DNA from 2 places in the Psychrobacter sp. AOP30-A2-5 genome. Region 2 is predicted to be linked to the other one. Evidence: predicted binding sites of a transcription regulator. Region 2 holds the regulator's gene; the other holds the start of a gene.
What was found. The regulator PhoB, encoded in region 2, activates phosphate uptake and scavenging genes when phosphate is short. The targets are predictions, from matches to a motif close to TGTCATNAANCTGTCATAA.
Positions count from the first base shown of each region.

Region 1: pstS (phosphate ABC transporter substrate-binding protein PstS) is a predicted target of PhoB. The motif match lies at 2,995-3,013, and genes of this name have one in related genera.

Region 1 is NZ_JBQSXK010000010.1:15,675-20,112, forward strand. It holds gene pstA (phosphate ABC transporter permease PstA) at 1-517, opposite strand, end outside; gene pstC (phosphate ABC transporter permease subunit PstC) at 609-1,562, opposite strand; gene pstS (phosphate ABC transporter substrate-binding protein PstS) at 1,759-2,922, opposite strand; TPP riboswitch at 3,215-3,357, shown strand; gene thiC (phosphomethylpyrimidine synthase ThiC) at 3,606-4,438, shown strand, end outside.
Region 2 is NZ_JBQSXK010000022.1:3,777-8,214, reverse strand. It holds gene ACT3S4_RS12415 (M23 family metallopeptidase) at 1-603, shown strand; gene phoR (phosphate regulon sensor histidine kinase PhoR) at 600-1,703, opposite strand; gene phoB (phosphate regulon transcriptional regulator PhoB) at 1,784-2,488, opposite strand; gene dtd (D-aminoacyl-tRNA deacylase) at 2,645-3,100, opposite strand; gene asd (archaetidylserine decarboxylase) at 3,213-4,049, shown strand; gene ACT3S4_RS12390 (DUF1287 domain-containing protein) at 4,337-4,438, opposite strand, start outside.

The DNA of each region.
Region 1 (4,438 bases), on a different contig from region 2:
CCACAGGAATAACGATTAATGCCAATGCCAACGCGCCTGCCCAACCAGAGAAACTTTGACCTTTTACCATTAATGCATAAATAAAGAGACCAATCACAATCGAGGGTGCGGATAACAAAATATCATTTAAGAAACGCGTTACCTTGCCAAGCATACTGCCCTGAGCGAACTCGGATAAATAAATACCGGTCATAAGACCAATAGGCGCACCGATAAACAATCCTGAAAACGCGAGCATTACTGAACCGACAATGGCGTTACGCAGCCCGCCCGCACTCATCGGTGGCGGTGTATCAGCAGTAAAAATAGGCAGCTGCACAATACCTTGAAAGCCTTCAACAAAGAGCGTCAACAATATCCAAAACAACCAAAATAGTCCAAAAACCATCGCCGACATGGCAAAGCCTAGACCTAACTTGTTGGTCAAACGGCGCTTGTTATAAAGACTTTGGTTGTAGCGGTTAGCGCTGTTTGGCTGAGTCGGTAGTGGTGCATTGATCGCATTGTTAGCAGCCATACTATTTATTTCCCATATCTTTTATCAATATCCATCAATGTTTATCGACGTCCAATAAATCCGTAAAAGACCTATCGAGATTGTCAAACGACTACCGATTGCCTGCCTTGTGATCCATGCGCATAAGCATGAGTTTTGCTAGAGATAGCACAATGAAGGTGATGACAAATAAGATTAAGCCTAAATGTAATAAAGACGCCAAATGTAGCTCACTCGACGCTTCGGCAAACTCGTTAGCCAATGCTGAGGTAATGGTCACACCTGAGGTAAACAGACTCGGACTGATGTTAAAGGCATTACCAATGAGGAACGTCACTGCCATCGTCTCACCCAATGCCCGACCCAGTCCTAAGATCACGCCACCAACCACGCCAGCTTTGGTATACGGCAGAATTATCTTGAACATGACTTCCCAAGTCGTCGCGCCCATGCCATATGCCGACTCTTTGAGCAGGTCTGGCACGACCGAAAAAACATCGCGCATGGTGGCGGCGATAAATGGAATAATCATGATGGCAAGTACTAGCGAGGCGGTAAACATACCCAGTCCCATTGGCGCGCCCGTAAACAACTTACCGATGATAGGTAGTGGGCCAATGTGCTCGATAAACCATGGCTGAATGTGATCACCGAAGAAAGGTGCAAAGACAAACAATCCCCACATACCATAAATGATAGAAGGGATACCCGCTAATAACTCAATGGCAATACCAAGTGGTTTTTTGAGGAAGGTTGGGCACATTTCAGTCAAAAATATCGCAATACCAAAACTGACTGGTACAGCAATTAAAATCGCGATAAAAGATGTCACCAACGTACCATAGATAGGTGCTAGCGCCCCGTACTCATTGGCGACCGTATCCCAGTTATTACTGGTATAAAATCCAAGACCAAATGTTTGAATGCTCGGCCACGCTCCGATGATCAAGGAGACTAAAATGCCGCCCAACGATAAGAGTACCAGTATGGCAAAAGCCTTGGTGGCATTCACAAACAATAAGTCATAGCGCTTTTGTTTAGCCAGTTGGGACCTTAAATCATTCATAAGTGTCTCAGCATTAAATAGGATCAAGTCAAAATAGTAGAAGCATTCATTCGGTTTTATCACAACAAACTTGTCATCAAATTTTCTGTGATAAAACCTCTCAAATAACTACCGGAGAATAGTTATTCGAGAGGATAACTCGAAAGGGATTAGTAAAGCACTGACAAGGTATTAAAGAATATTTAGCAGAAACAGGTTACTGAGCAGGCTTATAAACAGGCTGTCCATCACTGCCTTTTACCTCGTTCCATTTTTCCTTGAATAAGGCAACCGCCGTATCAGAGAATGGTACGTAATCGAGTGCCATGGCATCGTCATCACCTTGGGTATAAGCCCAATCAAAGAAGTTCAGCACGCCAGCCACTTGCTGAGGATTCTCTGGTTGCTTATGTACCAAGATAAAAGTCGCAGCAGCGATCGGCCATGCTTGCTCAGTCTCAGAGTTGGTGATGACTTTATAAAAGCCTGCTTGCTGTGACCAGTCGATATCACCTGCCGCAGCAAATGTCTCAGCAGATGGCTGAACGACGTTGCCAGCAGCGTTTTTCAATGCAGTATGTGACATGTTGTTTTGCTTAGCGTAAGCATATTCCACATAACCGATAGAGTTTTTCATACGGTTTACGTAGCTTGAAACCCCCTCGTTACCTTTACCACCTGCACCAGTCGCAGACGTTGGCCATTTGACTGTTTTATCAACACCAACTGTGTCTTTCCAGTCTGACGAGACTTTGGCTAGATAATCCGTAAAGTTAAACGTTGTCCCTGAACCGTCTGAGCGGAATACCGTCGTAATAGCGGCATCAGGCAAAGTCAAATCTGGGTTCATGGCTTTGATGGCAGGGTCATTCCAATTACTGATTTTACCCAAATAGATGTCTGCCAACATTGCACCGTCTAATTTCAACGCGCCTGGCTCAATACCATCGATGTTGACGATTGGCACGACGCCACCGATAACCGTCGGAAACTGAATCAAGCCTGCTGCGTCTAGCTCTTCAGGCGTCATCGGCGCGTCAGACGCCCCAAAATCGACTGTTTTTGATTCGATTTGTTTGATACCACCAGAAGAGCCAATCGACTGGTAATTGACTTGACCACCGGTAGCAGCGTTGTAGTCGTAAGACCATTTAGCATAGATAGGCTGCGGAAACGATGCCCCTGCACCCGTGATATTCATAGCGATATTCTCAGCAGATTTAAAACCTGTTGTAGAAGCAGATGTTGTCTGAGTGGTTGCTTCAGTGGTGGTGACAGCGCTACTGCTATCCGCAGCTGGCTCTGTCGTTTCAGTCGATTTATTACATGCCGTAAGCACTAATGTACAACTAACGGCCACTGCTAATAACGAATAACGCATGTAGGACTCCTAAAGTTTAACAACGATACAAAAAAGCATTGTTTGTGACATGCGTGCTATCTTGCCAAATCTTTATGACAGTTTAATGACAACCTCCAGAATCTTCCATTCGCTTTACATAATATTTAGATAAGCTATCTACAGCTCAGTAATATCAAGTGATTTCAATCACTGGTACTCTAGAGTCGTTCTCATAAAAACATCGAACCTCAAACTCAAAGCCTGATATTTTCATCTAAATATCATTAGCCCTCATTGCAGAACTTTGTTAGTATTGAGGTGATTTACAACACTGACAGACTCGGGGTGCGGTGTATTATCGGCTTACTTTTAAGCTTGCTTTATTAAAGTAGTCGCCTTTATACATTCGCTGAGAGATCACCCGCCGAACCTGATGCGGTTAGTACCGACGCAGGGAAGTCTTAAGCACTTTGTTATTTATGGCAAAGGACGCGTAGAAATGCCTTTTTTATCCTCATTACTCCCTTAATGTGCGTGATGTACTGTTAAGTAGTGAAGACTGATATAAAGCTGCGTCCAACGTTTGATGAGCATCATCCGTGACTATATTGTTTGGTCGTAGGCTGATGCTCATAAGCTGAATTTGTCTGGATTACAAATGCTACCCCCGCAGCTACTGGCGGTGTTGCTTTTGTTCAAAAACCAACACGCTAGGACAGCATATGACAAATTTATTAGCCACTTCTCCTTCTCAAAAACCTTCTAAGACAGACGCGTTAAAGACCCCTGCTCACCGCAGTGCCAGTGATGCTCGTTTCGAAGAAGACGCTCGCGATTTACACCGCATACTCCCCGCCTCCCGTAAAGTTTATATAGAAGGCTCACGTCCTGATATTCAAGTACCCATGCGTGAAATCACCCTTGACCCCACCCCTATACAAGGCGTTTCTGAGAACGAATGGGAACAGAACCCACCATTCTATGTGTATGACACATCAGGCGTTTATACCGATCCCAACGTCGAGATTGATTTGACCAAAGGCTTACCAAAGCTGCGTGAAGGTTGGATTTCTGAGCGCGGTGATACCGAGCAATTAAGTGGACTGTCTAGTTCATACGGAGTGGCACGCGCCCGCGATATCAGTACTGCCAATCTACGATTTGCTCATATCGACAAACCTCGCCGCGCCAAAGATGTCGATGGCAAAGCTGGCAACGTCACGCAGATGTACTATGCACGCCGCGGCATCATCACCCCTGAGATGGAATACATCGCCATTCGCGAAACGCAAAAGCAGCATGAGTTGACCGATATGCGTCAACATGACGGTGAAAGCTTTGGTGCCAATACGCCGACCGTTATTACCCCTGAGTTTGTGCGGAGTGAAGTGGCTGCAGGTCGCGCAATTATCCCAAACAACATCAACCACCCAGAATCTGAACCGATGATTATTGGGCGTAATTTCCTAGTGAAAATTAATGCCAATATCGGTAATTCAGCACTAGGTTCTTCTATCGATGAAGAGGTGTCTAAAATGACGTGGGCAACACGTTG
Region 2 (4,438 bases):
ATGCCAGCAGATGACAGTAATCCACAATTAAAGCCAAAGAAAAAGCCAACCTTTTTAAATCGTGTACTCAGTGTGCTTATTAAAGCGGCTGTATTGTTGATGCTATTATTTGTATTTGATAGGCTCTTACCCAGTATCAGCCAACAAACTCAGTCATTTGTGATGGCAAAATGGCAACAGCTCAGTTTATTACAGCAGGAACTACCGACGGAAAACAGCTTACCCAGTCCACTTCCAGAGCAACATCTAACAGATACATGGGGCGCTGCACGCAGTCAAGGTCGCAGTCATGAAGGTATCGATATCTTTGCCGCACGAGGCACACCAATACGAGCCACGACACAAGGCATCGTCAGCAAAGTTGGTGAAAATACGTTAGGCGGTCGTGTGGTGGTGGTGGTTGGACCAGGCAGCGCAGGGCATTATTATGCGCATTTAGAAGATTATGCAGATATTAGTCCAAACGACTGGGTTAATGCCGGCGATATCATCGGCTACGTCGGCGACAGTGGCAATGCAAAAGGTACGCCGCCACATGTACATTACGGTATTTATATCAGCGGCAGTGCAGTGAACCCCTATCCACTTTTACAAAAAGATTAGGGTACCGCAGCTGATCTAATGTGGGCAGCTGGAAATACCATACTGAACGTCGAGCCTACCCCTTCTACTGATTCAATTTGTAAGTTAGCCTCATGCTGATATAAAACGTGTTTAACGATTGCCAAACCTAGCCCTGTGCCGCCAGTCGCCCGACTACGACCTTTATCAATACGATAAAAACGCTCCGTCAACCGTGCGATATGCTCAGGTGCAATACCAATACCGTTGTCTTCGACGGCAAATCGGCAACCTTCTGACGTTTTTGTCCAACTAATGGCGATATTACCGCCCTTGGGCGTGTATTTGATGGCATTAATCACCAGATTAGAAAGCGCGCTATTTAGATACATCTCTGAGCCATACAGTCCGTCATAAGTATCTATCTGCAAGTGAATGGTATGCCCATACTCTTGATTGTACGCTTGCGCATCATCATAAACATGGGTCAGCAGCTTGGTCATATCAATATAACTGAGCTCATGGGTTTCTTCGATTTCGATGCGAGATAACAGCAATAAGTCATTCACAATTCTATTCATACGCGCAGTCTGTTGGCTCATCAGCTCAAACCCGCGCTTCCAATGCGGCGGCATATCTGGCTGATCCGAAAAATTTTCTAGATAGCCCATCATGACGGTCAATGGTGTGCGTAACTCATGCGAGACATTCGCCACAAAGTCGCGGCGCATCTCCTCCAAATGATGCAAGCGCGTCACATCATAAATGATAAGCAGCTTCTCATCACCAAAAGGCGTGAGCTCACATTTCAGATAACGCTTGGGCGCGCGCCACGAGACAATGTGCACACCATCCTGAGCACCATCGTTAGGGTTGGTCGTCGCCTGATAATACTGACGAAATTCAGGCGCACTAATAAAGTCAAAAATGCACTTACCTTTATCTGACAACTGTAACAACATTAAATCTTCGGCGGCCTGATTCCACCATTCAAGCCCATCATCGTCATTGAGCAAAACCACCGCATCACGCAATGCACGTAGTGCGCTTCTAATTTTTTTGAGTTGATCCGTTGTATTCTGCTGAGTTGCTAGCAGTGACTTATTTTGTTGGTCGCCTTGAGCCGATATTAGGGTGTTCATCCATCATCCTTATCACTATTCGCCGTTTTTCACTGTGCTGCGATTAACATACTGCTTTTATAGCGAATAAAAACCGTCAGTTAAATTGGTTCAATAAAGCTAGAAAATCGATAGCCTGTCCCACGCACTGTCTGTATCAACGTATCACATTGATGCGGTCGTAATAATGTCCGCAAACGTTTGATATGCACATCAATGGTTCTATCTTCGATATATACATTACCGCCCCATACTTGGTCTAGCAGCTGCGTCCGCGTATAGGCACGCTCTGGATGACTCATAAAAAATGCCAATAATCGATATTCCGTAGGCCCGACATCAACCACTTTACCAGCCGCTGTCACTCGCTGACTTTTGGGATCAAGGCTCAAATTGCCGATTTCGATAGGTTTATCACTATTGAGCGCGTTACTACGCCGCAATACTGCTTTGATTCTGGATATCAACTCACGTGTCGAAAAAGGCTTGGTCATATAATCATCAGCACCAGCATCAAGGCCATGCACCTTGCTGTCCTCTTCACTTTTAGCTGTCAACATAATGACTGGTATCTCAGCGAGTAGCTCATCGTTTTTGAGCAATCGGCAAAAATCAATGCCACTTTTATCACCGGGCAGCATCCAATCTAGCAAAATCAGCGCAGGGCGGTGATCGACCACTTGTTGGTGCGCCTCAGATACATCCGCTGCCTGCAGACTATCAAATCCCGCCATCTCTAGCGTCATGACGATCATTTCACGAATCGCAGGTTCATCTTCAACAATCAAAATTTGCTCATTATACATACGGCATTCTCAGTGTTAGAGGACAACATTTAGCTGACAAAAAAGGCGATAAATGCTCGCCTGCTGCTCCCTATTAAACGGGGTAATTATGACAGTTTAATGACATTCGACTTTTAAGCGGTTCATAAGTCTCGTGACGGCTAATGCTTGGTTTACTCAATTTACTTCTAACAAGAAATTCAATGGCCCATCATTGACGCTCGACACTTGCATATTGGCACCAAATTGACCAGTTGCCACGTTTGGATATTGCGTGTTGGCATAAGCGACCAATTGCGCAAACAACGCTTGCGCCGCATCAGGTGCCATCGCACCACCAAAGTCAGGGCGACGACCCTTGTCTGTTTTTGCCATTAGCGTAAACTGTGATACCAATAACAGTCCGCCACCAACTTGCTGGACATTTTTATCCAGTTTGCCGTACTTGGCAGGATCATCATCATTGTCAAAAATACGATAGGTGAGGATTTTATCCACCATTCGCTGTGCGCTTGTTATGTCGTCATCAGGCCCTAAACCAATATAAGCCAATATGCCTTGCTCAATCGTACCAACACACTGCGCATCGACGGTGACACTAGCATGGCGTACGCGCTGTATAAGTGCTTTCATTTATAGATTCCTTACCAATTATGCCCATACAATAATACGCCGTCCATGATAAAATACGGCCATTCTCTTGCTTATTAATTATTACATTACACCCTATTTTGGTAGCCTCATTATGAATGTATTCACTACTTTACAACAGCTTGTCCCGCAGCAGCAACTGAGTAAAGTTGCTGGGCGCCTAGCCGCTAGCCGCCATCCTTATGTCAAACGCACGTTTATCCGTAGCTTTGCCAAAGCCTACAACGTCAGCTTGGACGAGTATGAGCGCCAAAGTCTCAACGCCTATGAGAGCTTTAATGACTTTTTTACTCGTGAGCTAAAAGAAGACGCGCGCCCTATCGACATGACGCCTCATGGTATCGTCAGTCCTGCCGATGGTATTATCTCGCAGTTGGGTCAAATTGACGACCATAAATTGCTCCAAGCAAAAGGTCACTATTATGACGTTGGTCAACTGCTTGCTGACAGTGAAGATGGCCGCTATTTTGCGGATGGGAGTTTTGCGACGGTTTATCTTGCCCCTAGTAACTATCACCGTGTACATATGCCCTTCGCTGGCACTCTGACCAAAACCCGTTATGTACCGGGTACGCTGTTTTCGGTCAACAATACTACGGCGGCGAACGTGCCAGACTTATTTGCGCGTAATGAACGCTTGGTTTGTCTGTTTGATACAGCATATGGCAAAGCAGCGGTGGTGATGGTTGGGGCGATGATTGTCGCTGGTATCGAAACAGTGGCGACTGGCAAAATTGCCCGCACTGATGATATTCAAGAAGCTGAGCACAATATGAGCTTTGAAAAAGGCGATGAGCTGGGTCGTTTTTATTTAGGCTCAACCGCAATTGTCATTCTACCAAAAGGAGCAAAAGCAGATTGGCAAGACAGTATGAAAGCCGATAGTGTGGTAAAAATGGGACAGCTACTGGGTGTCGCTAACACTCCATAGGCAAGTGATTTAACGACTCAAAAAAGCTCAGTTCAGCATCCTAATCTATGTTGAACTGAGCTTTTTATTATGGGTAATTATCTTATCGCAACATATTAGGGCGTGTCATCAATTAGCACATGAATACATTTAGTGGTCTTAAAATAGCTAAATTTTGCTAAATATCGTCAGAAATTTTGTCAATATGTTCATATTAACGGCAATTTCTTCCTTGTTTATCTACAATTTTTCTCATTTTAAGCCTCACAATCTAATTGATGACACACCCTAGTTAATAATGAAAGTAGTTAATAACGAAAGTGTTTGAGAATAGGATAAGCAAATAAGATGTTTTCTTCTTGCGTACCGCGTCCGATATTGTGAATAATCAGCGGTATACCATCCGCAGC